Linked DNA regions of Catalinimonas alkaloidigena. The protein of the gene in region 1 interacts with the protein of each later gene in a pairwise test. Links are inferred from orthologs where the notes say so. Each region holds a gene or a part of one and is shown in the gene's direction. Other genes may lie near its edges.

What was found.
Region 2: the proteins of rpe (region 1) and eno interact in binary tests that used the Escherichia coli proteins (3 or more experiments, as listed by UniProt). The link is inferred for Catalinimonas alkaloidigena from one-to-one orthologs.

What each region holds. Positions count from the first base shown.
Region 1 is NZ_FNFO01000005.1:316,516-332,153, reverse strand. Bases 8,844-11,666 are described here. They hold rpe (ribulose-phosphate 3-epimerase), read left to right. Parts: upstream 8,844-9,827; coding sequence 9,828-10,505; downstream 10,506-11,666. Other genes in these bases: BLR44_RS15025 (TonB-dependent receptor), read left to right, coding at 10,525-11,666; BLR44_RS15035 (hypothetical protein), read right to left, coding at 9,221-9,568; BLR44_RS15040 (c-type cytochrome), read right to left, coding at 8,844-8,964. Also shown: cell division protein FtsA, read left to right, coding at 1-323; cell division protein FtsZ, read left to right, coding at 398-1,963; BLR44_RS15075 (beta-ketoacyl-ACP synthase III), read left to right, coding at 2,122-3,120; BLR44_RS15070 (ABC transporter ATP-binding protein), read right to left, coding at 3,089-4,084; BLR44_RS15065 (sterol desaturase family protein), read left to right, coding at 4,293-5,231; BLR44_RS15060 (hypothetical protein), read left to right, coding at 5,692-6,165; BLR44_RS15055 (choice-of-anchor V domain-containing protein), read right to left, coding at 6,229-7,062; BLR44_RS15050 (YceI family protein), read right to left, coding at 7,099-7,653; BLR44_RS15045 (DUF5777 family beta-barrel protein), read right to left, coding at 7,679-8,590; more of BLR44_RS15040, read right to left, coding at 8,599-8,843; more of BLR44_RS15025, read left to right, coding at 11,667-12,933; BLR44_RS15020 (hypothetical protein), read left to right, coding at 13,162-13,494; BLR44_RS15015 (arylsulfatase), read right to left, coding at 13,557-14,999; BLR44_RS15010 (SDR family NAD(P)-dependent oxidoreductase), read left to right, coding at 15,204-15,638. UniProt on the Escherichia coli protein: Catalyzes the reversible epimerization of D-ribulose 5-phosphate to D-xylulose 5-phosphate.
Region 2 is NZ_FNFO01000002.1:493,909-509,572, forward strand. What follows is about bases 5,313-8,161. They hold eno (phosphopyruvate hydratase), read left to right. Parts: upstream 5,313-6,025; coding sequence 6,026-7,297; downstream 7,298-8,161. Other genes in these bases: BLR44_RS05445 (glycoside hydrolase family 43 protein), read right to left, coding at 5,313-5,805; BLR44_RS05455 (FKBP-type peptidyl-prolyl cis-trans isomerase), read left to right, coding at 7,476-7,907; BLR44_RS05460 (peptidase domain-containing ABC transporter), read left to right, coding at 8,104-8,161. Also shown: BLR44_RS05430 (two-component regulator propeller domain-containing protein), read left to right, coding at 1-3,713; BLR44_RS05435 (hypothetical protein), read right to left, coding at 3,782-4,102; BLR44_RS05440 (pyridoxamine 5'-phosphate oxidase family protein), read right to left, coding at 4,153-4,854; more of BLR44_RS05445, read right to left, coding at 4,855-5,312; more of BLR44_RS05460, read left to right, coding at 8,162-10,263; BLR44_RS05465 (HlyD family secretion protein), read left to right, coding at 10,290-11,657; BLR44_RS28525 (TolC family protein), read left to right, coding at 11,654-13,102; BLR44_RS05480 (hypothetical protein), read right to left, coding at 13,114-14,805; BLR44_RS05485 (heavy metal-binding domain-containing protein), read right to left, coding at 14,979-15,335; BLR44_RS05490 (NUDIX domain-containing protein), read right to left, coding at 15,420-15,664. UniProt on the Escherichia coli protein: Catalyzes the reversible conversion of 2-phosphoglycerate (2-PG) into phosphoenolpyruvate (PEP). It is essential for the degradation of carbohydrates via glycolysis.

The sequences.
Region 1 (15,638 bases):
AATTGCAAGGCGTGCAGCCGCTGTTCGAACTGATGACCGGCCTGGACACGCGCATCGGGTACCCGAACGAACACCTGAGCCGCGGGAAGGTCGAGGACATCAAGAGCCCGCAATTTGCCACTGCTGTGGGGCTGGTGCTGTCGGGTTTCCGTTCCGTCGACGACCGGCAGAACTACTACTCGGAAGTGCAGAGCCAGCAGACGCCCGACCGCAACACCAAGCGGGAAAAAACCGAGAAAACCGGGTCGGATTTCTTCCGGCGGTTCCTGGATCGCACGCGCGACCTGCTGATCGACGACCTGGACAACAAAGGCGAGTATTAATTTTATTGAACGAGAAATGCCTTCGGAAACCCCAGAAAACGGGCCTCCGGAGGTGGTAAAACATAAAGTCGCATATGATGGATAAATCATTTCGATTTGAAATGCCCGAGCGAGATCGGTCAATCATCAAGGTGATCGGCGTAGGGGGCGGTGGCAGCAACGCCATCAATCACATGTTCAACCAGGGCATCAAAGATGTCGACTTCGTGGTGGTCAATACCGATGCCCAGGCCCTGAAAAACAGCCCGGTCCCGAATCGCCTGCAAATTGGTGCGGGCCTGACCGAAGGGCTGGGAGCCGGTGCCAATCCGGAGCGCGGACGCGACGCCGCGCTCGAAAGTCAGGAACAGATCCGCGAGTTTCTGGACGACGGCACCAAAATGGTGTTCATCACGGCCGGGATGGGCGGTGGTACCGGAACGGGAGCCGCGCCGGTCATTGCCCGCATCGCGAAAGATCTGGAGATTCTGACGGTCGGCATTGTTACGGCCCCTTTTCTTTTCGAAGGACGGAAAAAGCGCCAGCAGGCTGATCTGGGAATCGCCGAACTCCGCGCCAACTGCGATACGGTACTGGTGATCCTCAACGACAAGCTGCGCGAAATTTTCGGCAACCTGTCGATCAGCCAGGCCTTCGCCCAGGCCGACAACGTATTGACCACGGCTGCCAAAGGCATCGCCGAGATCATCACCGTGCCGGGCTACGTCAACGTTGACTTTGAAGACGTCAAGACCGTCATGCGCGACTCAGGAGCCGCCGTGATGGGATCGGCCACCACGTCGGGCGACAGCCGGGCGAGCCGGGCGGCCGAACAGGCCCTCGCATCGCCGCTGCTGAACGAAAAAGACATTCATGGAGCCAAGAAGATCCTGCTTTCCATCGTTTCCGGCTCGAAGTCGGAACTGCAGATGGACGAGCTGTCGGAGATCACGGGCTACATCCAGGAAAAAGCCGGGGAAGATGCAGAGATGATCTTCGGTCACGGTATCGACGATGCCCTCGGCGAACACATCCGCGTTACGGTGATTGCTACGGGCTTCGACAAGCCGGACGAAGAGCCGGTGGTGGTGGAGCAGCGGAAAGTGACCGACCTGCTGACCAACCGGTCGGTGGTCAAGCCGGTGACGAGCCCGCCGCCTGCCGAAACCAAACGCATTTTCTCGGCCCCGCTGTCCGAAAAGCCGAAATCAGAACCTCGCCCGATGTCCGAGCGGAACCCGGCCCAGCCCAAGTGGGATGCGCCATCGGCAGACGACACGCCGAAAGAGACGAGCGTTTTGGAACCGACCAGCCGCTTCTCGTTCACTGAACCGGAACCCACCTCGCCACCGCCACCCGTTGAGCCGCCGCAGCGCGAACCGGCCCGGACGCCGGAAATGCCGGAGAACCACTGGGAAAAACGCCAGCGGTTGTTGCAGGAGCAGGCCCGTGAGCGCGTGCGTAAGCTGAAAGGCATGGGCAGCCGTTCGTTCATGGAAAGCACCGATCTGAAAATGTACGACGAACCGGCGTACCTGCGGCGCAACGTGGTGCTGCAAAAGTTGCCGCACTCGTCCGATACCAACATCTCGCGGTATAGCCTGACGGAAGACAACGAGATTCTGGGTAACAACAAATTCCTGCACGACAACGTCGACTAATCTTTACGAGCGCTTCTTTCGGGAAGCGCTTTTTTTATCGTATTCGAATACCGAGCACTTGCCAGCGCGCAGGTGCTTTTATTTTCCCGGCCTCTCGCGAAGCGAAACCCCGTAGATCCGCTACCTTCGAGGCCACCACCACCCCATTATTTTCAATGATGTATACTTCTGTAATGAAAGGCGTAGGGCACTACGTTCCCGAACGGGTTGTCACCAATGCCGAGTTGGAAGAGCAACTCAATACCAGCGATACCTGGATCAGAGAGCGCACCGGCATTCAGGAGCGCCACTTCTTTACGCCCGGTAAGGATACCGTGGCCAGCATGTCGGCCGCCGCGGCGCGCATGGCGCTGGATCGGGCCGGACTCCAGGCGCAAGACATTGACTTCATTGTGCTGGCGACCATCACACCCGACTATTACTTCCCGGGGTCTGGGGTCCTGTTGCAGCGCGAACTCGGGTTGCCCGGCATCGGCGCGCTCGACATCCGCGTGCAGTGTACCGGGTTTATCTACGCGCTGTCCATTGCCGATCAGTACATCAAAACCGGGATGTACAAGCACGTGCTGGTGATTGGGGCAGAAATTCAATCCTCGGCGATGGACATGACCCCCCGGGGGCGCGGCGTTTCGGTCATTTTCGGCGATGGGGCCGGGGCGGCCGTCGTCAGCGCTTCGGAAGAGCAGGGGCGAGGCGTGTTGTCTACGCACCTCCATGCCGACGGCACCTATGCTGAGGAACTAGTCATCAAAGATCCGGGCAGCAGCCGACCCCAGCGGATGTACGAGGCGATGGGCGAGCTGGACGGAACGTACTGTTACATGAACGGCAACGCCATTTTCAAGCACGCCATCCAGCGCTTTTCCGAGGCGGTGCAAGAGGCCCTGGCGACCAACCACGTCACCAAAGACGAAATCGATCTGCTGGTGCCGCACCAGGCCAACTACCGCATCACGCGCTACTTGCAGGAGCAACTGGAGCTGCGCGACGAGCAGGTATTCAGCAACATTCATAAATATGGGAACACCACCGCCGCCTCCATCCCGATTGCGCTGAGCGAGGCCTGGGCCGAAGGGCGCATTCAATCGGGCGATCTCGTCTGTCTGGCGGCGTTTGGCAGCGGCTTTACCTGGGGCTCGGCGCTGATTCGTTGGTAGCAGCCATCTGCGCCTGAAAACGATAGAAAGCATCGAGAAGCCCCAGGCGCGTGGTATGCGAAGACGACGTGGCCGTTGTTGCAATGCGCAGAGCCGGGGTAGGCCGAGCGGCTTGCTCCAGGCGCTCGAGCGCTTCCTGCACCGAAGTGGTGGCGGGTAGCGCCAGCGTTGTTGGTTCCGTGATGGCAACCGGCGGCAGGTGGGGCAGCAGATCGTGCAGGGTGGCGACGTGCAGTTCGGCCTGAAAGCGGTGCGGCTGGAAGAACGCCCGCACGAAGTCGTTCTGTGGACGGTAAATTAGGTCGCGTGGCGTGCCAAGTTGCTGTACTTCTCCCTGATCCATCAGGCAGATCAAATCGCCCAATTCCAGCGCTTCCATCAAGTCGTGGGTCACCAGAATCACGCTTTTCTGTTGCAATACATCCAGGTGACGAAACTCCTGCCGAATTTGCCGCCGGGTAATGGGATCGAGGGCCCCGAACGGTTCGTCGAGCAGCAGCACCGGCGGATCGGCCGCCAGCGCGCGTGCAATGCCCACCCGCTGCTGCTGACCTCCGCTCAGTTGTGCGGGGTAGGCTTCCGCCATCGAAACGGGCAGCCCCAGGAGCGTGAGGAGTTCGTCCACTCGCTGGCGAATTTGCGTCGCCGACCAGTGCAGCAGCCGCGGCACAACCGCAATGTTTTCCGCCACGGTATAATGCGGGAAAAGCCCCGTTTGCTGAATAACGTACCCGATGCGGCGGCGTAGTTGCTCTACCGGTAACTCCCGGATGTCTTCTCCGTTTAGGAAGATGCGGCCGGCGGTAGGTTCGATCAGCCGGTTGAGCATTTTCAGCGTTGTGGTTTTGCCGCATCCGCTTGTGCCCAGCAGAACTAACGTTTGGTGAGGCGCCACGGAAAAAGAGACTTCGCGGACCGCCTGGTGCGTGCCAAACACTTTGCTGAGCTTTTCGACGTTAATCACGAAGACAAGGTAACGGCGGGCGCGGACTCTACCAAAAGAGTAGGGCTAAACCGCGCATCTGTCGATTCATTGGCCTATCCTACTGAAAATAAGCCCTATGATTTGGGATTCCCAGCCATCGCTTTTTAACTTAGCAACAACGGAAACAAAGTAGCTACACTTTTAAACAGATACACTTTTGAAAGAGAAACTCACCCTGGAACAGGTCATGTCGATGGACCTTCCCCCCCTCATCAACTATGCGGTTCCGTTCATGTTGGCGCTCGTGTTGTTAGAATTTGTCATCAGTCAATATGAAAACCGGGAACTATACGTCGGGAAAGATTTTCTGGCTTCGGCCGGAATCGGGATCGGTAACCTGGTGGTCAGTGCGGTGGTCAAAGCCGGTCTGTTAGCGATCATTCTATTCTTTTACAACCTGGTGCCCTGGACGGTGCCCCCCACGTGGTGGTCTTTTGTCTTGTGCTACGTAGTCTTCGACTTCTTCCAGTACTGGGCACACCGGGTAGCGCACGAACGGCGCATTCTGTGGGCCACGCACGTTACGCACCACTCGTCGGAGCAGTACAACTTCTCCGTGTCGTTCCGCCTGTCGTGGACGCAGCACATCAAAGTCGTGTTCTTCATTCCCGTCGCCTTGATTGCGTTCGATCCGGTTGTGTTCTTCATCTGCTACCAGATTGCCGTCCTGTATCAGTTCTGGATTCATACGGAGCTGATCGGCAAACTGCCTGCGCCGATCGAGTACTTCTTCGTGACGCCTTCGCACCACCGCGTGCACCACGGCTCCGACCCCAAGTACCTGGATAAAAACTACGGGGCCTCGTTCATCATTTGGGACCGGCTGTTCGGTACGTTCCAGCCGGAAGAGGAGCAGCCCACTTACGGTATTACCACGCCGGTAAATTCCTACAATCCGGTCTATCTGGTCTTCCACGAGTGGTCCGATATTTTCCGGGATCTGAAGGGCGCACGTTCGCTGAAAGAAGCGTATGCGGTTCTCTGGTCCGGCCCCGGCAAGTACAACAAAGCCGATTTTCAGGCGGTTGCTAATACCTCGGTGGTAGCAACTACCGATGAAGAGCTAGGCGAGTTGGTCGAAGAAAAAGAAGGCAACGAGATGATGTCGCTCCCCCGCAGCGCATAACCGATAAAGACTACGATCCATAAAAAATCCCGGTCGCAACGCGATCGGGATTTTGTGTTTTCAGGGTAACTAGCTGGATATAACCCTGTTGTTCAAACGCTTGAAAGAGCCTGTCGCAGGAAGGAGAATGTAAGATTAGGACTGATTGTAGCGGGAATACGGCATTTTTTCGGCAGAGCCTGTACTTCCTGTTCCCACGGTGTCTACTAGACTATGCATCGAGCGTATAGCTGCTTGGTACTGAGTTGCATCTTTTTAGGAATGGTCTGTCATATTTAGAGAAGCCACACGTTCTACTCAAAAGCCGTTCTGATTTCGTGCGTGCCGGGGCAGGGATGCCGCAGAAATCACTACGACGTGGTGTAAACAGGCATTAACTCAAGTTATGGGGATAAAAACCATTTACTTTTAATTCAGAAATTGATGTTAAGCCATGTACCACCACGAGTAGAGAATCGCTATGGAAACTTTTAAGCTAACGCATTATGGTACCGTTCAAGGACTTCGTCTAGCCGGCTTCACGCTGCTGATGATTCTATTCCCCATTGTGCAGGTGGCATCGCTCCTCACGTTTCACGGGGTGAACCTGATGATCAGCCAGTGGGTGCAGTTGCCGTTGGTCTCCAGCACGCCGTTGCTGTTGGGCGTATTCGGCGCGTTGTCCGTCAGCCTGATGCTGGTGTGGTTGATTCGGTCGTACCGGACTGCCGCCACCAAGCCTAGCAACTCGTGGTTTCTGCTCGTCGGCATGGCCCACTTCTTTCTGCTGACCCCCGTGTTGTTCTTTATGATCACGGAGTTTTCGGCCTACGTCGAGGGCGCACCCATCAACAGCGACGACCTGTTGTACTCTTCTCCGTTGGTGAGCCTGCTGTTGATCGGTTTCGGCATCAGCTTCGATCTGGTACGTCGCCGTCCAGCCATGGCCTCTTAACACGCATCATCTTCATCTACTAACATAAAGCGGGTGGCCCAGCAATGAGCCACCCGCTTACTTTTATAATAAAACCAAACGACGTGTCGCCGAAAAGCGTCCGGCTTCTACCTGCAACAGGTACGCGCCGGCGGGGTAGGCCCGGTCGAGCCGCAAGCGGAGTGTATGGTTGCCTTCCGTCAGCAGCCCTTGTGGAAACGAAGCGACCTGCTGACCCGTCAGTGACAGAACGTGCAGCGTTACCGGGGCGGAGGTCGGGAGGTGAAACGAGGTGGAGAGTACTTCGGAAGCAGGATTGGGAAACACGCGGACGGCCGACGTAAACGCCAGCGCTTCGGCACTCGACGAGGCCACGGCTTCGCGTGCGATGAAGGCGGTCGTGTAGATGCGGTCGCCAGTGTTGGAACCGTTGCCGTTTGCTTCGTTCCCGGCGGCGTAGAACGTGACCGGCCCGGTGCCGGAAGCGGGGGCGGTCCACTCGAACGTCCAGGTGGTATCGGCCGTACCCGCCAGCGTATGCTTCACGTACGTGCGGTCGCTCTCCGTGCTCGACTGTGTTTTATCCTGATCGGTGATCGTGATGGTGCCGACGTTGGCGTCGTCGGCATCGAGCGCAACCCATTCAAAGCCGTGCACCGAGGCATCGCTGTTTGCAAACGTAACGGTCATCAGATACGTCGAGTCGGGCATGTACGACGTGCAATCGTTCGGCAGCGAAACACTGAACAGCGCACTGCCCGAATTAAGGTCGAAGCCCTGGTGGCATCCGGTGCAAGTCGGCTCGCCCGGGGCGTTGGTGCGTCCGTTCGGCGGACCCCCCGAAAACGTGAGGGCCAGGGGCTGCACCAGAACCAGGACGACGCCCGCCAACAGGAGAGAGGTAACGATTTTTTTCATGGGAGTTGATCAGGATTAAGGGTAAAGCGGAAAGAATTATTGGGCATTGCCGGAAGGCTGGTACGTAAAGCGTGCTTTCACATCTACCTTCTCGGCGATTTTCATCAGCATCAGCGAAGGGCGTTCGATTTTATGATCGACCAGCACCACCTCGAAATCGGTTTCCAGCGTGATCTGCCGGGGCGTTATGGTCAGGTGGCCGGTTAGGGTACGGTTCTGCGCTACACCGTGAATGGTCAGCGTACCGCGGGCCGATACAGGATAGGTGCCGGGTTGCGCAGGATCGATGGTCTCCTGCAACTTGCCTGCGAAGGTGGCCTCGGGGTACTTCGCACTCTCCAGGTAGTTTTCGTTGAAGTGCTCTTCCATCAGGTTGTTCGGAAAGTCGAACCCGCGGATGCGCAGTTTGACGGCCACTTCGCCCGTTTCGAAATTGAGGGCCGAGCGGGCACTTTTGTTCACCGCCTCGATGTCTTCGAGGGGCGCGCTGGAGAAGAAAGAGATTTCGCCGGACTGGCTGAGCCAAAGGCCCTCTTGGGGGGGCGTCACCACAAGGCTGAACAGCAGCAGAAAGGAAAGGAACGTGTGCATGGCAATAGGGTCTGATGGAAAAGAGTTACCAGCCTCCGGCGCGCGTCTGGCGCGGTCCGAGGTTAAAGGTGCGCGAGATGTTGAACCCGAAGCGGATGCCGCCGTCGGCCCATCGGTCGGTCGTGCGGGCGATGAAAAGCGGCTCGACCATGCCCAGCGAGTTGGTAAAATGGAGTTGAAACACGTGCCCACCCGTCTCGATGTCAATGCCGAGCGCCAGGGCGTTCTGGTAGGGCGCGCGGGTGGAGCCGGGCAATACGTAATAATATTCGCCGGTGAGGGCCATGCGGCGGGTGACCTTCATACGCCCCCCGATGCCCAGCGCCCACACGTCATTGGCGTCGGTAGCCAGTTCAACCAGATTGCGGTGCAGGTACGTAGGCATGAGCTGTACCGAAAGCTGTTCGCTGAATTTCCGGGCCAGGAGCAGTTGCGCCACGTGGGTGAGGCGGTGGTCGAACCGATAGTCCCGCTCCGTTTGCGCTCGTCCCAGCGAAGAATTGAGTGTGGTGGCACCCAGCACGGTCACGCTGAGCGGCGTCTCGTTGCTGAACGTCTGTCGCAGAAGTTTGTATTTCACAAAGCCGTCGAAGGTCTTTTCGGTCGAACTACGCCCGATGCCCAGCATCAGCCGCGGCGAAATACCGTATTCCAGCCCCAACCGGATGGTGGCCTGGTCCAGCCCGAAAAAGTTGTAGGCGCCGCCGTTCAACGGGCCAAAGCGGTGCGAGATCCGAAAGTCGAGGTGGCGGGCCGACACGGTTTCGATGGAGTGGCCGCTGATGATCCGCGTCGACTTAAAGGTCGCCAGCGTGTACTCCCGCGGGGGGGGCGTGGTGTCGTTCAGGGCCGACAGCAGGTCGTCCTGCGCGTGCAGGGTGGCCAGCGTCGTGGTGAGCCCCACCAGCAAAAGCAACATCGGAGAGAGGTAGCGCATCGTGCAGATCAGTTATTGGGAGTTCCCTGTTCAATCCAGCGGCGGACTCGCTCGATGTCAGCGGCGGGCAGTTTACTCCCTCCTTTGGGCATGGGCGAGAAACCCGTCTGGTGTGCAATGGCACCTAGCAACTGACCCGTATCGGCCCATTTTTTTACGTTGCTGTGCCCGACCAGACTGATCCCGGCCGAGGGCGTATCGGTACCGTGGCAGCCGGTGCAGTGGGCCGTGAGTAGCGGTTGGATGGTTTGTGCAAAAGAGATTTCGGTCGAATCGGGCGCAACGGGGGCCGGAAAAAGATCTTCTTCGTTGTCGTAACGGCATCCCGACAGGAGGATCACGCTCAGGGCGATCGTGGCAAAGGCTCTGGTCATAGGTAAGGCAGTTGGGAGAGGAAAACCTCACAGCGTCATCGCGTTCGTGTGGATGACTAATGCCTTACTCACGCGCAAACAGCGGCGAGGGAAGCCTGAGGGAAGAAAGTTTTTCGCCGTTCCAGAAAACCAAGGGGCAGTTGGGAGGGCCAAAGGCGATGGATCAGCAAGGTAGGAAGTGACCCTGCGTGGGCACAGGGCATAAAAAAAGAACCCACCGAGGGGTTCTTATGCTGTAAAGCCGGTGGGGAGTAACTTACCGGATGGAGTTGCCCGCTTTGGTCAGAATGTTGCCCAGCGCGGCCATCGAAATCTTGTATTCGCTGTCGACTTCGGCCGTGAGGCTGGCGGTTTTCTGGCCAATCGAAATCAGTTTATCGCTGATGGTTTGCCGGCTCACCACCTCTTCGTTCAGACTGTCTTTCAGTTCACGCAGGTCTTCTGCAATGCTTGTGAACTTCGGTTGGCCGGTTTCCATCAGTTGAGTAATCCAGTGATCGATCGTCACCACGCCTTTTTCCTTGTCTACGCGCTCAATGCCGCCTTGCAGGGCGATGATGGTGTCCTGAAGGGTAATCTCCCCGAAAGAAGTTTCTTCGCTCATATTATCGATATTAAAAGGTGTAACCACAGTGAGCCAGGACACAACGCAGCTGCGTGCCCCGGAGTCTAATACTATAACTACGCAGGGATTGGGAAAGAGGTACGGATTTTTTCAGATTCCCCGAAATTATGCCCGCTTTGTGCCGGGCGGCGTGGTAAAACGGCAGTCTTTTCGCTTGCGACAGTGGCCATAAGGCGGTCTTGCTGAGAAACTTACCACGCATGGGCCGATAACCACGCAACCTCGTATCTTTGCCGCCATGAACCCTCTGGTTGCTCCCTCTGTACTGGCGTCTGATTTTGCCAACCTTCAGCGCGAAATAGAAATGCTGAACGCAAGCGAAGCGGACTGGATTCACGTCGACGTGATGGACGGTCGGTTTGTGCCCAACATTTCGTTCGGCATGCCCGTGGTGAAGGCCATCAAAAAACACGCCCGCAAGCCGCTCGACGTTCACCTGATGATCGTAGAGCCCGATCGTTACCTCCAGGATTTTAAAGAAGCGGGTGCCGATTCGCTGACGGTACACTGGGAAGCCTGTCCGCACCTGCACCGCACGGTGCAGACGATTCATGAACTGGGATGCCGGGCGGGTGTCGCGCTCAACCCCCACACGCCGGTCGACGGCCTGGAGTGGATTCTGCCCGACCTGGATCTGGTGCTGGTGATGTCGGTCAATCCGGGTTTCGGGGGGCAGGCGTTCATCGACGCCTCTTATCGAAAAATTGCGCGGCTGCGCGAGTTGATTCAGCGCGTCGGGAGCCGGGCGGTGATCGAGGTCGACGGTGGCGTTTCGCCCGACAACGCCTCGCGTCTGGTGGAGGTGGGGGTGGATGTGCTCGTGGCGGGCAGCGTGGTGTTTAAGGCCCACGATCCGCAGGCCACCATTGCTACCTTGAAGCAGGCCGGCCGGAAGGCACATACCAAACAAGTGTAGGGGCAGCGTTGTGAAAGGAATGCGAAACGGCTACACTCTTCTTCTGTTTTTCCTGTTTTTTTATACCACCACCTGGGCACAAACGGCACTGGTGCGTGGCAAAGTGACCGACAAGCAAGCGGAGCCGCTGGAACTGGCCAGTATTGGGGTGGAAGGCACCAGCCGCGGCACGGTTACCAACGCGCGCGGCGAGTTTGAACTGCGCGTGGCAGCCGGCCGGGAAGTGACGCTGATTTTCGCACACGTCGGGTACAAGCGCCAGACGTTTCTGATACGGCCCCGAGCCGAAGAATTGCTGACGTTGGACGTCGTGCTGGAGGAAGATCCGCAGTACCTGAAAGCGGTAGAAATTGCCGGCACGCAGTACGAAGAAAAGCGAGACGAGGTCAGCGTTACCAAAATCAATCCGCGGACTGCCAAAGAACTGCCCTCGGCTTTTGGTGACTTTACGAAGATTCTGGCCACGCTGCCCGGCGTGATCAGCAACAACGAGCTCTCGGCCGAGTATTCGGTGCGTGGCGGGAACTTCGACGAAAACTTAGTCTACGTCAACGACATTCAAGTGTACCGTCCGTTTCTGGTGCGGGCCGGGCAGCAGGAAGGCTTGAGCTTCGTCAATCCCGATCTGGTCACCGACGTTGAATTTTCGGCGGGCGGGTGGCAGCCACGCTACGGCGACAAGCTTTCGTCGGTGCTGAACATTCGCTACAAGGAGCCGACCAAATTTGCGGCGTCGGCCAGCCTGAGTCTGCTGAGCAGCACAGCCCATGTAGAGGGCGCCACGCCCGAACGGCGTTTTACTTACGTGATCGGTGCCCGGCAGAAGAGCGCCCGTTATCTGTTCAATACCCTGGCTGTGCAGGGCGATTACTTCCCCCGGTTCTACGACGTGCAGTCGTATTTTACCTGGGATTTGACCTCGCGCAAAAGCCAACAGAACCGCAGGACGGTGCTGGGGCTACTGACCTCGTTTGCCCGCAACCGGTACGAACTGGACCCCAAAAGCCAGCAGACCACGTTCGGCACCATCCGACTGGCGCGCCGCCTTACGGCCGCTTTCGACGGGCAGGAAACGTACGGGTACGATACCTACCAGACGGGTTTGCGCCTGTCGCACCGCTTCAGCGAAAAGGTCCGTTCCGACATGGTGGCGGCGGTGGTCCGGACGCAGGAACGCGAAAACGTCGAGATAGAGGGGTTCTACCGCCTGAGCGAAGTCAATACCAACACGGCCGATCCCGACTTCAACCAGAACGTGAACGAACGCGACGTAGCCGGTTCGTACTCGTACAGCCGCAACGCCTTACAAGCCACCATTTTCCAGGCCACCAGCCGGAATTACTACTTTCCGAACGAGCGCCACGCCGTGGAATGGGGGGGAGGCTACGACCGGGAGATGATCGACGACCGGCTCTATGAATATTACTTTAAAGATTCGGCCGAGTACGTACGGGGCATCAACGGTTTCCTGAACGACACCATCACCCTGAACTCGTTTCGGTTGCGGGGGTACGCGCAGCACAGCATGCAACTCGGTGCCGAAAAGCGGAGTCGGCTGACCTATGGCGCGCGCCTGAACTATTGGAGTGTGAACCAGGAATTGCTGGTCAGCCCCCGTGTGCAATACAGCTTCGAGCCGGCCTGGCAACGTGACTTTGTGTTTAAGCTGGCCGTAGGGGCGTACCACCAGCCGCCCTTTTACCGCGAACTGCGCGACAGCAGCGGTGTACTGAACCTGAACCTGAAGGCCCAACGCTCAATCCACTTCATTGTAGGGAGCGATTACAACTTCCTGGCCTGGGGGCGTCCGTTCAAGTTTACGTCTGAAGTGTACTACAAGAACATGTGGAATGTGGTGCCTTACGACGTCGATAACGTGCGCATCCGCTACTTCGCCGAAAACAACGCGGTGGCCTACGCCGCCGGTGCCGATTTTCGGGTGAGCGGCGAGTTCGTGCGCGGCGCGGAATCGTGGTTCACGCTGAGCCTCCTTTCCACGAAAGAAAACATCCTGGACGATACGTTGGGTTACCTGCGTCGCCCTACCGATCAGCGCGTAACGGCGGCCATTATGTTCCGCGATCACCTGCCCAACAACCCCACCGTACGGATGTTTCTGAATCTGGTGTTCGGGTCGGGGTTGCCCTACCGTCCGCCGGGCGACCCGCGCTACCGGAACCTGATTCAGCGGACGCCTTTGTACCGCCGGGTTGATATTGGTTTCTCGAAAATCTTTATCTTTGATGAAGCCACCACCCTATCCAACTATATGGAATCCATTTGGATAGGCCTGGAGTTACTCAACGCCATCGGAGCACAAAACGTGATCTCCTACCAGTGGGTACGGGACCTGGACAACCGCCAGTATGCCGTTCCCAACACGCTATCGGCCCGCTACCTGAATCTTCGGCTAGTCGCCCGATTCTGACAAGCCTTCCTGGTTTCAAAAAGGTCCTGTCATCGCTGCCCATATATTCCCTTCGCGCAGACGTGATGGTGGAGATATGCTGATTTTCCTATTAAAAATTACATTCTCCGGTTCCGGGCATGTTTGTGCGTGCGGGGGCAACTACGGTGTCTACCTTTGTTCCGCCCGACATCAAACAGGAGGCTAACTTACTGATGCCCTTCTGGTTCTGGGTTGATCCATACATTCATGAGGCGCGAACTCCGTCAAATTTTCTTCCTGATGCTTTGCACGCTGCTGTTCTCAGCCTGCGTTCGCAAGGTGTGTCCGGCTTACCAAAGCGCCTTCATCATGAACGGACGGGTGCAACGCGAACAGTTTTCGTTGTTCGAAGGCGACTCTACGCCGCGTTCGGTAAACCACGTGCAGAAAAACCGTTACCTGGTGATCGAGCACGTCAGCAAGCGGAAAAAGGAAAAAATGCTCAACTCGATCCGCGCCGAACACATCTTCCCAGATCAGATGGAGACCGGAAGCGACAGCACGCTGATTGCGACCGACAGCACCGAAGACGTAGAATAAACCGGCTTTCTCCGCTTTCCTGTTTTGTTTTCCCCAAACCCTCCGGGTTTCTTACCTGACTTTCACGGCATTAGCCCTGTACCCGTGGTCGATTCGTACGGCAACGGAAAAAGCGTGGAAGGCTCGTGGGCTGCTTGCATGCGTTCGGCCAGTTGTTGTGTGACCTCCGGATGTTGTGCTGCCACGTTTTTTGTTTCGCCGGGGTCAGTGGCCAGGTCGTAGAGTTCCAGTGGCCCGGCCGGGTCGTCTGCGAGGTTCCGCCGAATGCCTTTCCAATCGCCTTGGCGGAGGGCTTGTTTGCCGCCCTGTTCCGTAAATTCCCAATAAAGATACGCGTGCGTAGGTTGAGTGCCCCGGTCCATCAGCGTCGGCAGGTACGAAATTCCGTCGGTACGGGTATCGACTTCGACGCCTGCCAACGCGCAGGCGGTCGGCATAAAATCCCAGAAAGCCGACACGTGGTCGGTCGTACGTCCCGCCGCTATTGTTCCTGGCCACCACGCCAGCATCGGCACGCGGATGCCGCCCTCGTACATGTCGCGCTTGTGCCCCCGCAACGGCCCGCTGCTGTCAAAATTTTCCGGATGATGTCCGCCTTCCTGGTGTGGCCCGTTGTCGCTGGTGAAAATAACCAGCGTCTGTTCGGCCATCCCCAGGGTTTGCAGCCGGTCTAGCAGTCGACCGACGTCCCGGTCCAGACGCGATACCATCCCGGCGTAGGCGGCTTTGGGCGTCGGTTGGGCAACATACCCGCCCGCATTACCAGCGAAGGGTTCCTCATCGAACCGACCCGCGTAGGGCTGCTGCGAATCGTCCGGTACGTCGACGTCGGCGTGAGGCAACGAATAGGCCAGGTATAGAAAAAATGGACGTTGCTGATGCTCCTCCACAAACGCTAGGGCTTGGTCGGTAAACAGGTCGTGCGAATACGTCTGCCGTTGTTGGTGCGCGTTGCCCGCCAGAGCCACCTTGGTGTCGTTGCGCCAGAGGCTGTCCGGGTAATGATGGTGCGCAGCGCGCTGGCAGTTGTACCCGAAGAAGTAGTCGAACCCCTGCCGGTTCGGTACGCCTTCGGAACCGGGATACCCCAGTCCCCATTTGCCGATGACGGCGGTTGTGTAACCCGCGGTCTGCAATCGCTCCGCCACCGTAACCGTCGCGTCCGGCAGAGGAGCCTGGCCTTCGGGCTGTACTTCTTTATTGCCCCGCACGTAGCTGTGTCCGGTGTGGAGGCCCGTCAGCAAGGCGCACCGCGACGGCGCACAGACCGTATTGCCGGCGTAGTGTTGCGTAAAACGCAGGCCCTCGGCCGCCATCCGGTCAAGTCGGGGCGTTTGGATCACCGATTGTCCGTAACAGCCGAGGTCGCCGTAACCCAGGTCATCGGCCAGAATAAAGATGATATTGGGCGCGCGGTTTTCTACAACCGGAGCTTCCGACGTAGAACGCGACTGGCAGGCGCATGCCCAAACAAGACAGCACACAAAGAGAGGGGAGAGGCGCATGGAGCGTGGTGGAGATGGAAAGCGGAAAGTAGAAGGCAAGCGGGTTTTTTCCAAAAGTAAAAGGCAAATGAAGGCTTGCGGTGTAGTGACGTTCGGCCCGCCGGAAAGTGAGCGACGGGCAAAGGTTTGATCACCCGGACGGCTTTGGAAACTTCCTGAATTTGTCAACCTTTGGAGCCGAGTGACAACCTGCAGTGCAACTTCATGTTTCAATTAACTGATAAAATCGCTCTGATTACCGGAGCCGCCAGCGGCATCGGCCAGAGCATTGCCTTACGTTTCGCCGCTCAGGGCGCGCTGGTCATCGTGGCCGACCGCGACCAGGCGAACATCGATACCACCCTCCAGCTCATTCAGCAACAGGGAGGAAAAGCGCATCCGCTTCTCCTCGACGTAACCGACCATGCGGCCGTGAAAACCGCGTTCGAGTCGGTGGTGGCAACCTTTGGGCGGCTCGACATTCTGGTGAACAACGCGGGGGTGGCCCACGTCGGAAACCTGGAAAATACCAGCGAGGCCGACTTTGATCGCGTCTACGCGGTGAACGTAAAGGGCGCTTACAATTGCCTGCAGGCCGCCATCCGCCCGATGAAGGCGCAGGGCGGGGGCATCATCCTCAACATGGCGTCCGTTGCCGCT
Region 2 (15,664 bases), on another replicon or contig:
TGCGGGTGCTGTACGAAGACCGAAGCGGCACGCTCTGGGTCGGTACCGGCAGCTATTGGTCGGGCGATACGCCTCTGGGGGCCGGGGGCCTGAACCGCTTCGAGCGGGCGACGAACCGGTTCACGCGTTTTTTACACGATCCGTCCGACTCGACCAGCCTGATCGACAACCGCATCGGTGCGTTGCTGGAAGATAGCCGTGGAACCTTTTGGGTCGGTACCTTCGGCGACGGGTTGCACACGATGGACCGCGAGCGAGGCACGTTCACTCGGTTGCGGTACGATCCGGCGCAGCCGCATCACCTGAGCCGCCCGTACGAGCAATTCGGCACCACCGCCTTGTCCGTCCTGAAAGTCGGCGAGAGCGGCATTACGTTTTTGCAGGAAGACGGCAGCGGTGCGCTCTGGATCGGGGCCTTGCTGGGCGGCGTAAATCGTTACGATCCCGCCACGCAGCGAACGACCCACTACGAACACAACTACAACGCCATCCGGGGGCAGGGCTTGCAGGACCGTTATCTCTGGACCGGCTACGTTACCCGCGACGGTACGCTTTTTATGGGCGCTTCGGGCAACGCATTTTACCGCGTCAATCCCTTTCAGGTATCGTTTCCATTCCATTCCACGCCTTTTCCGGTCAATGCGATCGTGGCGCCTCCCGACAGTACCTTATGGATTCATACTTTGTATGCCGGCTTGGTACGGCGCGACCAGAAAACGGGACAAGAGCAACGCTTTCGCCACCAGGCGGACCAGAAGCAAAGTCTGAGCAATGACTCGCTCAGCGTGCTGTACCTGGACCGGTCCGGAACCTTGTGGATCGGAACACTCGGGAGTGGACTCGACCGTTTTGAGAAACGCACCCAGGCGTTTGTACACCATCCGTACCTGCCCGATGACACGACGACGTTGGGCGGCGATTCGGTATATGCCCTTTTTGAAGACCGCCAGGGGCGGCTCTGGGTCGGCACACAGCGCGGGCCCAATCGGCTGGATGCCGAGACGGGACAGTTTGCGCGCTATACGACAAAAACGCGGGCGCGTAGCCACGCCTTTGCCGAGGACCGCGCCGGGCAGCTTTGGGTCTGTACCCTTGGCGACGGACTGGGTTACTGGGAAGAAACCGCACAAAACTTTGTGTATTACCGGCATTACCCCCAGGACTCTACCAGCCTCAGCAGCGACTCGGTCTATACCGCCTACGAAGATCGGCAGGGACGCTTGTGGGTCGGAACACGGAACGGCCTCAACCGGCTGGACCGGGCGAGCGGGAAGTTTACTCACTACCCCACACCCGACTACATCTCTGCCATTAAAGAAGACGCCTCGGGCATTTTGTGGCTGGCCAGCCGCCGAGCCAAGCAGATCATGGGCAGTTTGTACCGCTTCGACCCTGCGTCGGAAACACTGACGGCATTGACCAACCAGGGAACCGGCCAGCCTTTTCGGGATGTCTACGCCGTGGAGCAGGATGACGAGGGGCACATCTGGTTCTGTACCGCCGCCGGCTTTGCCAAGGTAGATACCCGGCAAAACGTAGTGACGACTTACCCAACCCAGCGCACCACGGGTTACTACAACTTTTACAAATCACCCGACCACCAGCTAATTGCCGGTACCGGAACGGGCTACTATACGTTTGTGCCGGAGGAGATTCCACGCAACACGACGCCGCCGCAACTGGCACTGGGGTTTCAACTACCGATTTCGGACGACAGTGTGGCTACCGCGCAGGCGTTCCGCCAGGCTCTGACGGCGCAGATTCCGATTTCGCTAAAACACGACCAGAACAGCTTTATGTTTCAGGTCACCAGCCTCCATTACAACAATCCGGAACAGAACGAACACCTGTACCAGTTGGAAGGCTACGACGCGGCGTGGCATCGGGTGGGCATCGACCGGACGGTATCGTACCACTTCCTGCCGCCGGGGCGTTACCGGTTCCGGGCAAAAGTGTCGAGCAGCGATGGCATCTGGACCGAACAGTCGGTGCCGCTGGTGATTCGTCCGCCGTGGTGGAAAACGTGGTGGGCGTACGGGCTGTATGGTCTGCTGGCCATTGCGCTGTACGGCGTGATGTTTCGCGTGATTACCAACCGCGAACGGATGAAAGCCGACCTCCGCGTGCAACAGGTCGAATACGACAAGCTCCGCGAGCTGGACACCGCCAAGTCGCGCTTTTTTACCAACATCTCGCACGAGTTCCGCACGCCGCTGACGCTAATCGGAGGAACGCTGGAACAGCTGATGCTTCAGGAGCCCGACGCCGAAGAACGGCAGGCCGATTACCGGATCATCAACCACCATACGAACCGGATTCTGCAACTGATCAACCAACTGCTGGATCTGGCGAAGCTGGAGGCAGGTAGCCTGACGACCGAGACGCGGCCGGTAGAAATCCAGGGCGTACTCAAAATGCTGGCCGGGTCGTTCGTGTCGCTTGCCGAAGGGCGGGGGATCGTCTACCGCTATAGCCTGCCGGAGTTTCAGCACTGGGTGATGCTCGATTCCGACAAGCTGGAGAAGATCGTCACCAACCTGTTGTCCAATGCCTTCAAATTCACGTCGGTCGGCGGGCAGGTGGTGCTGACGGCACAACTGGAACTGACCGGGCCCGCGCAGAGCTTGTTGCAGGTGAGCGTCGCCGATACGGGCGTGGGCATTCCGCCGGAACAACTGGCGCGCATCTTCGATCGGTTCTATCAGGTCGATGCTTCGTCGACCCGCTCGTACGAAGGCGCAGGCATCGGCCTGGCCCTGACGCGCGAACTGCTGGAACTCCTGTCGGGGCAGATTGCGGTCGAAAGTGCACCCGGCGAGGGCACCACGTTCCGAGTGACCCTTCCTCTGGCCAATGCGCCGGTTGCAGGCGAAGTGTTGCCCGATGGTGACAGAATCCCCACACGGCACACGGTACACGCCACGCCACCTGCGTTGCCGCCGCCCGTGGTGGCCGAGGGCGCGTCGGCACACATGCTGGTGGTGGAAGACAACCCTGACCTGCGGCAGTTTCTGACCCGGAATCTGTCCAAACGGTGGCAGGTGATAGAAGCGCCGGACGGAAACACAGGACTGCAGTATGCGCTGGAGCTGATCCCCGACCTGGTGGTGGCCGACGTGATGATGCCGGGAATGAACGGTTACGAACTGTGCCACGCCCTGAAACAGGACGAACGTACCAGCCACATTCCGGTGATTTTGCTGACGGCCCGCGCCGACCTGGAAAGCAAGCTGGAGGGACTGGACACGGGGGCCGACGATTACCTGACCAAGCCGTTTAAACTGGAAGAACTGGAGCTGCGCATCCGCAACTTATTGGAGCAGCGCCGCCTGTTGCGGGAGCGTTTCAGCAAGCGGGTGACCCTGGAACCTACGGAAGAGACGATCACCTCGATCGACGAGCAGTTTCTGCAGAAAGCGCTGGCGCTGGTGGAAGAAAACATGAGCAACACCGAGTTCGACGTGGAAACGTTCGGGCAGGAAATCGGCATGAGTCGCTCGAACCTGCACCGCAAACTCACCGCCCTGACGGGACAAAGCACCAGCGAATTTATCCGGACGTTGCGCCTCAAAAAGGCCGCCAGCCTCTTGCGCCAGCAGGGCGGCAACATCAGCGAAATTTCGATGCTGGTCGGCTTCAACAGCCAGTCGTACTTTACCAAACGCTTCCGCGAGCACTTCGGCAAAACACCCTCCGAATTTATGGAAGAGTAGCGCTATTGGGGCGGATTGCGGGATGGGGAAGAAATGCACTTCGTCAGTGCGAGCTGCACCTGCGCAGGTCACCACAGCAGCAGGTTGCGGAGGGCCAGGAGTAGCATGATCGTTTGCAGGACCAGGACAAGGACCAGGGAAAAACGCAGGTACTTTTTTCGGTAAGGTAGCTTTCGGTACGGCAGCAGACTGATCAGGGTGCCGAGCAGAAAACCGATGAGCGGCAGGCCAAACAAGGCCGTGCGTGCCGCTGCTTGTTTCACTTCCCCCGCGGTGACGATCTGCCCACTGAGGTGCCGCCCCTCGCCCACGTCCACGTACCGCACCAGAATGAAGTTCGTCAAGGCCAGGGCGATGATACCAATCAGCAACCATCTGGTGCCGCGCACAGAGAAAGCAGCAGGAGGTTCGGACCCGGAGCGGCGCATCGTCATGGGGATTATGCCTGATCACGAGAGGGATCTTCGGCTGAGGCGCCGGAAGAAGGGCCTTGCTTCGGATACAGCGCCGCTACACTGGCCGGTGTCGGCAGGGGCGTTTCCATCGCCGGATCGGGCTGGACCGGACCGAAGGTCGTGTGCATCGGCACCACGCCCGCCCAGATCGGCAGCGCATAATCTTCGGGTTCGTCGCCGGGGTCGCCTGTCCGAATCTTGGCCGATGCTTCTTCGATTTGCACCCGCACCACCGATGTTGCCTTCAGTTCCTTCGCATTGGGCAGCCGTACTTCTTCCCAACGGCCTTTCAGAATCTGTTCGGACACCACCGCCAACGCGTGCATCTTTTCGTCGTCGGGCACCAGCGTTGCCGTACCGAACACCACCACCGAGCGGTAGTTCATGCTGTGGTGAAACGCCGACCGCGCCAGCACCAGGCCATCCACGTGGGTGACCGTCACGCAGATCGGGAGCCCCCGTTGCAACTGCTGCAGCATTCGGCTGGTGGTCGCCCCGTGTAGATAGAGCGTGTCGTTTTCCCGGCCGTAAATCGTGGGAATAACAAACGGCTGCTGGTCAACGGCAAAGCCCACGTGGGCGATGCATCCGGCATCCAAAATACTGTAGACCGTGGCGGCATCGTACGCACCGCGTTTCGGAATGCGCTTGACTTTGCTGCGCGCAGAGGGGGTAAATTGTTCCATTTACTCGGCAGAAACAGGCAGGGCCTGCTGAAGGGTTTCAAATTCGCTGGCGGAGACTTTAAAGATGGTGCCGTGGCGCGTCCCGTTAGAAAAATGCACCCGGTCGGAAATATCGGTCCAGTGTTCCAGATCGTCCGACTGCACGGCCCCCATGCGGTGATCGCGGTATTTGTCAAAATAGACCGTCCATTTGCCGTCGAGCCGGATGGCCGTCGGGCCCTCGGCCCAGTAGTCGCCGGTGATGGGGGCGCTGGCCGGTCCCCAGCCTCGGGTAAGTTTTCGGCTGTAGGCCACTTTCAGGTTCTTCTGCGGTGGCGTGCGCGTTTCGTCTTTCAGGAACATGACGTACCGCTTGCCCGTCCGGTGAATGGTCGCGTCGATCACGTTGAAACCCGGATCGTACAGCAGTTTTGTGTCGCTGAACTTCTGGAAGTCTTTTGTGGTGACGTAATACATCCGGTGGTTGTATTTCTCGTCGCCCGCGGCCTGCGTTTCCGGAAAGCGTCCGGGAATGGTCGTGGCCCAGTAAATCAGGTATTCTTTGCGTGGCTGGTCGTAATAAAGCTCGGGCGCCCAGGTATTCAGGGCCGTGGGGTGCAGGGCCATCACGGGCAGAAACCGCTGCTCCGACCAGTGGATCAGGTCCGGCGAACTAGCGTAGCCGATGCCCCGGTCGTTCCAACTCACCGTCCAGACCATGTGGAAGTTGCCGTCGGCGCCGCGAATAATGCAGGGGTCGCGCATCAGCTTGTCGTCGCTGACGGTGGGGGTGAGGAAAGGTTGATCGTCGTTCAGCGCCGTGAACGTGTAACCATCGCGGCTGTAGGCCAGGTGCAGGCCGTCTTCGCCGTTGCCTTTAAAATACGAAAACAGGTAAACGCTGTCGGGCGTGGCCTGTCCGTACCCAAAACTACTGAGGCTAAAAAGTAAAACGGAAAGAAGGTATTTCATGCAAAGGGAGAAGTAAGCTGCCAAATAAGCGAAAACTTTTCGGCTATGCCACCCTCTCTCCAAAATCCGCCTTTTGTCGCCGGCCCTGCCGCCTATCCCCCTCGGTCGCATAAAAATCGGGGCCGGGTTTGTATATAAAAGTGGTAAACGTCTAATTTCGCCGCGCATCATCCGCGCGAAAAACGCGCTATTTTCCACGCACCTAACGAAACACATTCACATGAGCCTGATCGAACGCATCATCGCCCGCCAAATTTTCGATTCCCGTGGCAACCCTACGGTCGAAGTAGATGTCCGCACCACCAACGGTTTTCTGGGCCGCGCCGCCGTCCCGTCCGGCGCCTCGACCGGGAAACACGAAGCCGTCGAACTGCGCGACGACGACAAAAGCCAGTACATGGGCAAGAGCGTGCTGAAAGCCGTTGAAAACGTCAATACGATCATCGCCGACGAGCTGGAAGGCTACACGGTATTCGAACAGGGGCTGATCGACAAGGTCATGCTGGAACTGGACGGCACCGACAACAAAGCCAAACTGGGTGCCAACGCCATTCTGGGCGTTTCGCTGGCCGTGGCGAAAGCCGCCGCCGCCGAACTGCAACAGCCGCTCTACCGCTACATCGGTGGGGTGAGTGCGAGCACGCTGCCGGTTCCGATGATGAACATCCTGAACGGTGGCAGCCACGCCGACAACTCCATCGACTTCCAGGAGTTTATGGTGATGCCGACGGGCGCTACGTCGTTCACACACGCCATGAAAATGGGTTCGGAGATTTTCCACCACCTGAAAAGCGTTCTGAAAAAGGGCGGTTACTCGACCAACGTCGGGGACGAAGGGGGGTTTGCACCGAACCTGAAATCGAACGAAGACGCCATCAAGGTCGTGCTGGAAGCGATTGAAAAGGCAGGGTACCGTCCCGGCGAAGACGTGTTCATCGCGATGGATGCGGCCTCGTCCGAGTTCTTCGAAGATGGCAAGTACCACTTCAAAAAATCGACTGGCGACAAACTGACGCCTTCCGAAATGGCGAACTACTGGAAAGAGTGGGTGGACAAATACCCGATCATTTCCATCGAAGACGGCATGGAAGAAGACGACTGGGCGGGCTGGAGCGAGCTGACTAAGCTGGTCGGCAGCAAAATCCAACTGGTGGGCGACGACCTGTTCGTCACCAACGTGAAGCGCCTGCAACAGGGCATCGACCAGGGCATTGCCAACTCGATTCTGGTGAAAGTGAACCAGATCGGTTCGCTGACCGAAACCATCGCGGCCGTCAACCTGGCGAATCGCAATAAATACAAAGCGGTAATGTCGCACCGTTCGGGCGAAACCGAAGACGCGACCATCGCCGACCTGGCCGTGGCCCTGAACACCGGCCAGATCAAAACCGGCTCGGCGTCGCGTTCGGACCGCATGGCCAAGTACAACCAATTGCTCCGCATTGAAGAAGAACTGGGCGAACTGGCGTACTATCCCGGCAAAAAATTCTAAGCATCAGTGCTGCACGAAAAAGCCGCTTCCTACGAAGCGGCTTTTTTATTTTCTGGGGTGCCCCAACCCACAAGGTGCTGGCAGAGGCTTAACGTATTGATTATCTGAAAGGTAAACACAGCTCCGCAGAATTGGGTACCTTGCAGGAATTTATCACCTATATTGACAACTATAGATTATGGCACAAGCGAAATCAGGAGACACCGTAAAGGTTCACTATACAGGTCGGTTGCAGGATGGCACCACGTTCGATTCGTCCATTCCTCGGCAGGAGCCGCTGGAGTTTACGCTCGGCGGTGGGCAGATGATCAAAGGATTTGATGCCGCTGTACACGGCATGGAAACCGGCCAGTCGAAGACGGTCGAAATTCCCGCTGCGGAAGCCTATGGTACCGTGCGCGAAGACATGATCATGACGCTGGACCGCCAGCAGGTGCCGCCAGATATCAACCCCGAAGTGGGTCAGCAACTGGCGATGCAAGACCAGAACGGCCGCCAGATTCCCGTCGTTGTGACAGATATCAACGACAGCAGCATCACGCTCGACGCCAACCACCCGCTGGCCGGGAAAGACCTCATTTTCGAGATTCAATTGGTAGAGATCGTCTGATCCTGCCTTAACTTCTTACCAAGCGGCTCCTTTCTTCGGGAAGGGCCGCTTTTTTTATGGCCGCACCGCGAAATTCGCTCCGATGCAGAAACCGCGCGAGATTAGAATCGTATTAGAATTGCTTGTATAAGGATACTTCTTGGAACAAAGAGATTGCTTTTTGGTATAGTAGTATTGCTACTAATTAGTAATCCCGATGATCGAGACGGCTATTCACCGGTTGGTGGAACTTGTTCGCCAGGAAGAGGCACCGGCGATCGAGAAACCTGCCTTGTCCCCTACGTGCGATGTTCATTCGCTGGAGTCCCTTATTGCCGGTCTGGCAGAGCGGGCCGAGCAAGTGTCGTTGCGCATCCTGCGACACCACATACCGCGCACACTTTTCCGGCAGCACGTCGTGCGGGCCGATTTCCCGGTTGTGGCCTTCGTGCAGGAAGGCGAGCGGTGGGCGCCCGTCATTTTCACACACGATAAAGAAACACAGGCATTTCAGTACACCGACATCGGGGAGATGCCCCGCGCGGTCGATGCCGAACTGTTGCGGAACCTGCACGCCGACGACCACGATCAGGTGCTGTACCTGGCGGTGTTTGCGCACGAAACGCTGGTAAGCGAAGAAGATGCCTCGGGGGTGGCCAAAGTGCTGAAGCCGGTGCAGCGCTTTTACCGCATGCTGAAAGCGGAGCGGCGCGACATCACCTACATCTACATCTACGCCATTGCGGCGGGACTGATCACGCTTTCGTTGCCGCTGGGCATTCAGGCCATCATCGGTTTGATCTCGGGCGGGCTGGTGTTTAACTCGGTCGTGGTGTTGATTTCGCTCGTGATCGTGGGCGTTTTTCTGAGTGGCGCCTTGCAGGTGATGCAGCTGACGCTGGTCGAAATTTTGCAGCGCCGGTTGTTTGCCAAAGCGGCGTTCGAGTTTTCGTACCGGGTGCCGCGGGTAAAGCTGGAAGCGTGGAACGGCCACCATCCGCCGGAGCTGATGAACCGGTTCTTCGACGTGGTGACGGTGCAAAAGGGGTTGCCCAAGGTCCTGATCGAACTGACGGCTGCAGCCCTGCAAATTCTGTTCGGCCTGGTGCTGCTGGCCTTTTACCACCCCTTCTTCGTATTTTTTGGGTTGGCCCTGCTGCTCTACCTCTTTCTGATCTTTTACTTCACGGGCACCAAAGGCCTGGAAACCAGCCTGACGGAATCGAAGTACAAGTACCGCATTGCCTACTGGCTACAAGAGCTGGCCCGCAACGTGACGACGTTCAAGCTGACGGGGCGCAGCAACCTGGCTTTGCAAAAAACCGATCATCTGCTCGACGGTTACCTGCGCTACCGCAAGAAGCACTTCAAGGTGTTGCTGACGCAGTTTATCAACATCGTCACGTTCAAGACCATCATCACAGGTAGCCTGCTGGTGCTGGGTACCCTGTTGGTCGTCGACCGGCAGATTACCCTCGGGCAGTTTGTGGCTTCGGAGGTGATCATCGTGTTGATTCTGGGCGCGGTCGAAAAGACCATCCTCAGCATGGAGACGATCTACGACACGCTGACGGGCGTGGAAAAAATTGCGCAGGTGACCGATTTGCCTCTGGAACGCCTCAACGGCATTGGCCTGCCCTCTTCCAAGCAAGACACCACGCCGGGTCTGCAGTTGCAGGTGCGGAAACTCCGCTATACCGAAGAGCACCAGCATGAAGTGTTGTTAGACAACCTATCGTTCGACCTGCAGCCCGGCGAGCGGCTGGCGCTGGCAGGTTTTGATTCGAGCGGGAAAGAAGCGCTGCTCCGCATCTTGGCGGGGGTGCAGACCCATTTTGAGGGCGACGTGCGCTTCGATGGCGTTTCGGCCCGCGACGTGTACCTGCCCGACCTCCGGCATTACGTGAGCAAGAACGTATCGCGCGACGACCTGTTTAACGGTACGCTGCTCGAAAACATCACCCTGGGCAAACCACAGATCAGCTATCAGGACGTGCGTTGGGCCATGAGCCAGACCCGCCTCGACGAAGAGGTCGGCGCCCTGCCCGAGGGACTGGAAACCGAACTGTTGCCCGGCGGGCGGAACCTGCCCCCGGCAGTTGCCAGCCGCATCATGCTGGCGCGTTGCATTGTGTCGCGGCCCCGGCTCCTGATCCTGAACGATTTTCTTCAGGCCCTGGATCGGCGTTCCAAGCAGGAGATGATCGCCATGCTGACGGACTCGCGCCATCCGTGGTCGTTGTTGTGCGTGTCGAACGATCCGACGGTGCTGGCCGCGTGCGACCGGGTGCTGATCCTCCACGAAGGCGCGCTGGTGGCCGAGGGCACCTACGAAGCATTGCACCAACAACAGAATCCATTCTTACAACAACTGTAGCTCGTCATTTTCTAACGCAGTAACCCATGTTAAATCTGTCAAAAGAGCGGGTAAACGATCCGCTGGCGCAGTACGAACTACAAACCATGAATACCCTGCATACCCCGCGGGTAGGGCGTGTGTTGGCGTATTGGATCATCGGCATCTTCAGTCTGCTCATCATCTGTCTGTTTCTGCCCTGGCAGCAGAACATCACCGGCACGGGGCAGATTACGGCCCTCACCCCGCAAGACCGCCCGCAGATGGTGCCCGCGGTAATTGCAGGCCGTATTCTGGAATGGAAAGTGCGCGAAGGCCAGTTTGTGGAGGCGGGCGATACCCTGCTGCAGCTCGGCGAAGTAAAAACCGAATACTTTGATCCGGCACTACTGACCCGCACGGCCGAACAGCTGGACGCCAAGCAGGAGGCCATCGCGGCGACGCGCGAGCAGATCGAAGCGATGAACGTGAACCTGAACGCGCTGCAACAGGGGCTGGATATCAGTCTGGAAAAGGCCCGTAATAAAGTCACGCAGGTGCGGCTGAAGGTTGTGAGCGACAGCACCGACCTGGAAAACGAGCGTGTGCAGTACGCCATTGCCCAGCGGCAGTTCAACGGGTACGACAGCCTCTACCGCAAAGGGCTGGTGTCGCTGACGGCTTACGAAAGCCGCCGGCAGAAGCTCCAAGAAACCGCTGCCAAAGTGGTATCGCAGGAAAACAAGCTGCTGGAAACCCGGCAGGAACTGATCAACGCGCGCCTGCAACTCACGTCGCTGCAGGCCGAATACCGCGATAAAATCTCGAAGACGGTGGCCGAACGCGCCGCCAAGGAAGTTTACCTAGCGGGTGCCCAAGCCGAATATAGCAAGTTGCGGAACTACTACGCTAACCTGGAGATTCGCCGAGATCAATACTTCGTGACGGCCCCGCAGACCGGCTACGTGGTGCGGGCGCTGAAAACGGGCGTCGGCGAAACGTTAAAAGAAGGCGATCCGGTGGTGACCATCATGCCCGATCAGCCCGACGTGGCGGCCGAAATCTACGTTCGCCCGATGGACGTTCCCCTGTTGCACATTGGCAACCCGGTGCGGCTGGAGTTCGACGGCTGGCCGGCGCTTCAATTCTCGGGCTGGCCGAGTGTGGCCGTCGGTACCTTTGGCGGTCGCGTTGCCGTAATCGATTATGTGAACAGTGCGAATGGGAAGTATCGGGTGCTGGTCACGCCGGACCCGAACGAAGAGCCCTGGCCGGCGCAGTTGCGCCAGGGATCGGGCGTATACGGATGGGCCATGCTGAACGAAGTGCCCATCTGGTACGAACTCTGGCGGCAGCTGAACGGCTTCCCGCCCAGCCTGGAAAATATGCCCGACGCCAAAACCGCAGCCGTAGAGAAAACCCCGACCGAGAAATGAGGTACCTGAAATCACTTGTCGGCAATTGTGGGGTGCGGATTGTGCTCTGGCTCGTGCTGACCTTGCCCGCCGCCCGGGCGCAGGACAGCACGATTCAGTTCACCCTGCAGGATTTGTACGGGCTGATGCGCGAGACGCACCCGGTCGTACGTCAGGCGGAGCTTTATCAGGACATTGCCGACGCGGAAGTGCGTCAGGCGCGGGGCAACTTCGATCCCAAGGCCATTGCTTCGTATCAGCGGAAAGAATTCGGCGAGAAGACCTACTACAACAACTGGAACAGCTACCTGAAGGTACCCGTATGGCCGGGCGGCATCGAGTTGCAGGCCGGCTACGAGCGGGCCATCGGCAGTTACGTAAACGACGAGACGCAAACTCCGGCGGCAGGGTTGGCGTACGCGGGCGTGGTGGTGCCACTCGGGCAGGGCATGTTTCTGGACCAGCGCCGGGCCACCTTGCGCCAGGCCCAGATTTACCAGACCATGGCGGCGGCCGAGCGGCAAAAGCTGCTGAACAAGATTTTCTGGTCTGCCACCAAAGATTATTACGACTGGTTTCTGGCCGTGCGGCAGGTTGAACTGTTGCAGGAAAGCATCGGGCTGGCGCAGGCGCTCTACGAGGCCACGCGCGAGCGTGCGCGGTTCGGCGACCTGGCACCGATCGACACGGTAGAAGCGAAAATCAACCTGCAGAGTCGCCAGCTGCAGTGGCAACAGGCTCAACTGGCTGTGCAGAATGCACGGAATCTGCTCTCGACGTACTTGTGGGACGAGGGGGGGCAACCCGTGGTGCTGGACGGAGCGCTCCGGCCCGATGCGTTTCGCCGCGAGTCCTACACCGCCGTTCTGCTCGACAGCCTGCTCGATGTTGCTCAGCGCCAGCATCCCGAACTGCTTAAACTCAGCGGGAAGGTAGATCAGCTGCAAATCGACCAGCGTTGGTCGCGCGAGCAACTCAAACCCAAACTGGACCTGAAACTCAATTTGTTGAGCGCAACCCCCCACGTGGGCGATGACCTGAGCTATGCCTTCTTTTCGAACAACTACCGCGTAGGGGTCGACTTTTCATTTCCGCTTTTTCTACGGAAAGAACGCGGGAAACTCCAGGCCGTCACGGCCAAGGTAAAACAGGCGGGCTGGGAGCGGCAGTACCTGGCGCGCTCCATCGACAATGCCCTGCGCAATGCCTGGAACGAAGTGCTGACGTACGAAAACCTGCTGGTGCAGCAGACCGACATGGTCAACAACTACCGGCAGTTGCGCGACGGTGAATTGGAGAAGTTCGAGAACGGCGAAAGTTCGCTGTTCCTGATCAACTCGCGGGAAACCAAACTGCTGGAGGCCGAAACCAAGCTGGCCGAATTGCAGATCAAGTACGGAAAAGCCTACGCACAATTGTTTGCGGAAGCGGGCATTTTGGGGAACGAGCCGCTGGCCGATCGCTAGCCAGCTCGGAATTACTTTTTGCAGTCGCGGATCATCTTCTGGAGCGTAGCCACCATGGTGCGGCCGGTTTCAATGTCGGGCGCGGTGATGGAAAGACTACTCACGTAGCTAACCTTGTCGCCGTTTTCGTAATTCTTGATGATCTTCTCGTTATATTTGGTCGGTGCGACCACGCTCACGGTCTTGCTTTTTACACTCAGACCGACCTTGTCGGGATCGAGGTCGTACACATTAAACTCGTAGAGGTTTTCTTTGACCTTTTTGCCGTCGTCTTCGCGGGTGGCAAAACTCATCTTGCAATTATCGCCTTCGCGGAGTTCCAGTTTCTGAGTCATGCCCAGGGCGCGTTCGTCCAGGCCTGCCAGGGTGGCGCTCAACCAGCTCAGATCCTGCGCCTGGCCGTCTTTCCGCAGGTTGCCGATGCAGTAGACCAACAGGTGCTCTAGCTGCTTGGCGGTCGGCAGGTCAGGTACATAAAAGGCTACGCTGCTGGTGTAGTTCTGCCGCTCGCCATCTTCAAAAACCCCGACGAACGACTGCTTGTTGGTGGTAGTGGCCGACACGGTGAACGTAAGCTTGTTGACGTCGATGGAGACGGACTTTTCGTTCAGATCACCGAAGTTGAAAACAAACTTTTCTTCTTCACTTTTTTTCTCGTCGGTAGTCGTCCGGATGTATGTCGCCACGGCATCACCGTCGAACGATTGTTCGTAGCTGGTTGTCCCCACCTTAAAACTCTGGATCTGGTTTTTGAGATGAGTTAGTCCTTCGGCGGTCGAAGTGGGTTGAATCAACAGTTTTTCGGAGGCGGCCCGTGCCAGCGGAATCAGGTCGCGGAGGCCCTGCACCAGCACCTGGGCCTGGTCGGCGTCGGCGGCGTAGAGGCTGATCTCGTCGTCGAAGCCTTTGAGTTCGCCGCCTTCTTCCCGGCGCACGAATTTCTTGTTCTGCCGGATGTTGGCTTTCACGGAAATCAGTTTTCCGGATACCTTCATCGTAACCGAGGGTTCGTGCAAGTCGCCGAAGTTCCATTCGTAGCGCTCTTCGTCTTCCAGGCCTTTGCTGGTGGACTTTTGTCGGGTCAGCACACCGCGCGCTGCGTGTCCCTCTTCCGGCGAAAGCGCTTGTTTGTAAGTAGCGTCGCCGGCCTCGACGTTTTGCACCTGGTCGGTGATCCACTGCCGGAGTGGTGCCAGCTCGGTCGGAATCGCGATGGTGCTTTTCCAGGCCTCTTCGGCCAGCGGAATGGCCGCTTTGAGCGCCTCTTCGATGGCGCGGGCGTTGTCGACGTCGGTGCAGTACAGCTCCAGTTCATCGGTAAAGCCGTCGAGTTCGCCGTCTTCGTACTCTTTGATGACGGGCTGCCCACCCGAGCGGGCGCTGATGCGCATCAATCCTTGCGAGGTGTTGCGGCGCACCAGATTCTTGTCCATCAGCCCCAGATTGAATACGTACCGTTGCTGACTTTCTTTGCCTTTTTTGTCGATCTCTTTGCGTGTGAGTTCCAGCAGATAGGGTTTGTCGGCCGAAAAACTCAACGCTTGTTCGTAGGTGTTTTTATCGGTCGCGACCTCTTTTACCTGCTGTTGCAAGGTGGCCAGCGGTTCGAGCAGCGGGTGCTGCGCCTGTGTTGTGGTCGAGATCAGAAGGGCCCAGACAAGCGCAGAGGCCAGGGCAGCGAAACGTGTACGCGAAAATGCCATAGGAGGGAGTCGTTAGGTAGCACAGATAGAAGGCCGATTGGGCACGAAAGATAACAGGTCGGCCCGATCAAAAACAAGAAAAATCGTTTTCTGCCTCGGGAAAAGCTAATCTGGCCCTGCCCCATGGTCTAGACGCTTCGTAGGCAGCCGGAAAAATCACTTGGAAGGCCCACTCAGGGACGCACCCGAACGGCGGTTCCGGTCGCGGCGGGCACAATGTGATCGCCCTGTTGCATGTCGTAGTCGACACGGATGACGGCATTGGCACCCAGCAGTGCGGCTTCTTCGCGCAGGCGCAGGTTCAGGCTCTCCAGCACACGGGCGTTGGCCGTGAACGCCGGAGGACTGACAGAAATAATGGCGATTTCTTCGTAAGCCTGCGTCAGGTCTCCGGTGGTAATCCGGATCGCTGTGTCGGCGGGCAAGGCCCTGTAGATGTCGGAAGTCAGGCGGGCTACCTGCGGGGTGCGGCACCCGAACAGCAGCGCGCTTCCCAGAAGGCAAACGGCGGAAATGAGGCGTGTTGTCATGGCTCAACGGAAATGGAAGTAGTTGTAAATCAACTTACTTCGCTCACATTTTATGCCAGCTTGCCCTACGCTTCTAGTTCGCGGTTACAACGGACGGAACGGCAACGGATGGTCAAGGCCCCACTCGATCGTACGCACGTAGGTCTCCGGATGGAGGTGGTAGGTTTCGTCCTGGCCCGTCGGGGGGTAGAGGCCGGTTTGCGCCATCCATGCCACGAATGCCTCTGCCGCAGGCGGTTCGCCCAGAAAAATGCCGTAGAGCGTCTGGAGTTGCGCCCGGGTAAAGGTGTCGGGCAACAAGTAGCGGTCGACCGGAAAAAAGCGCAGCC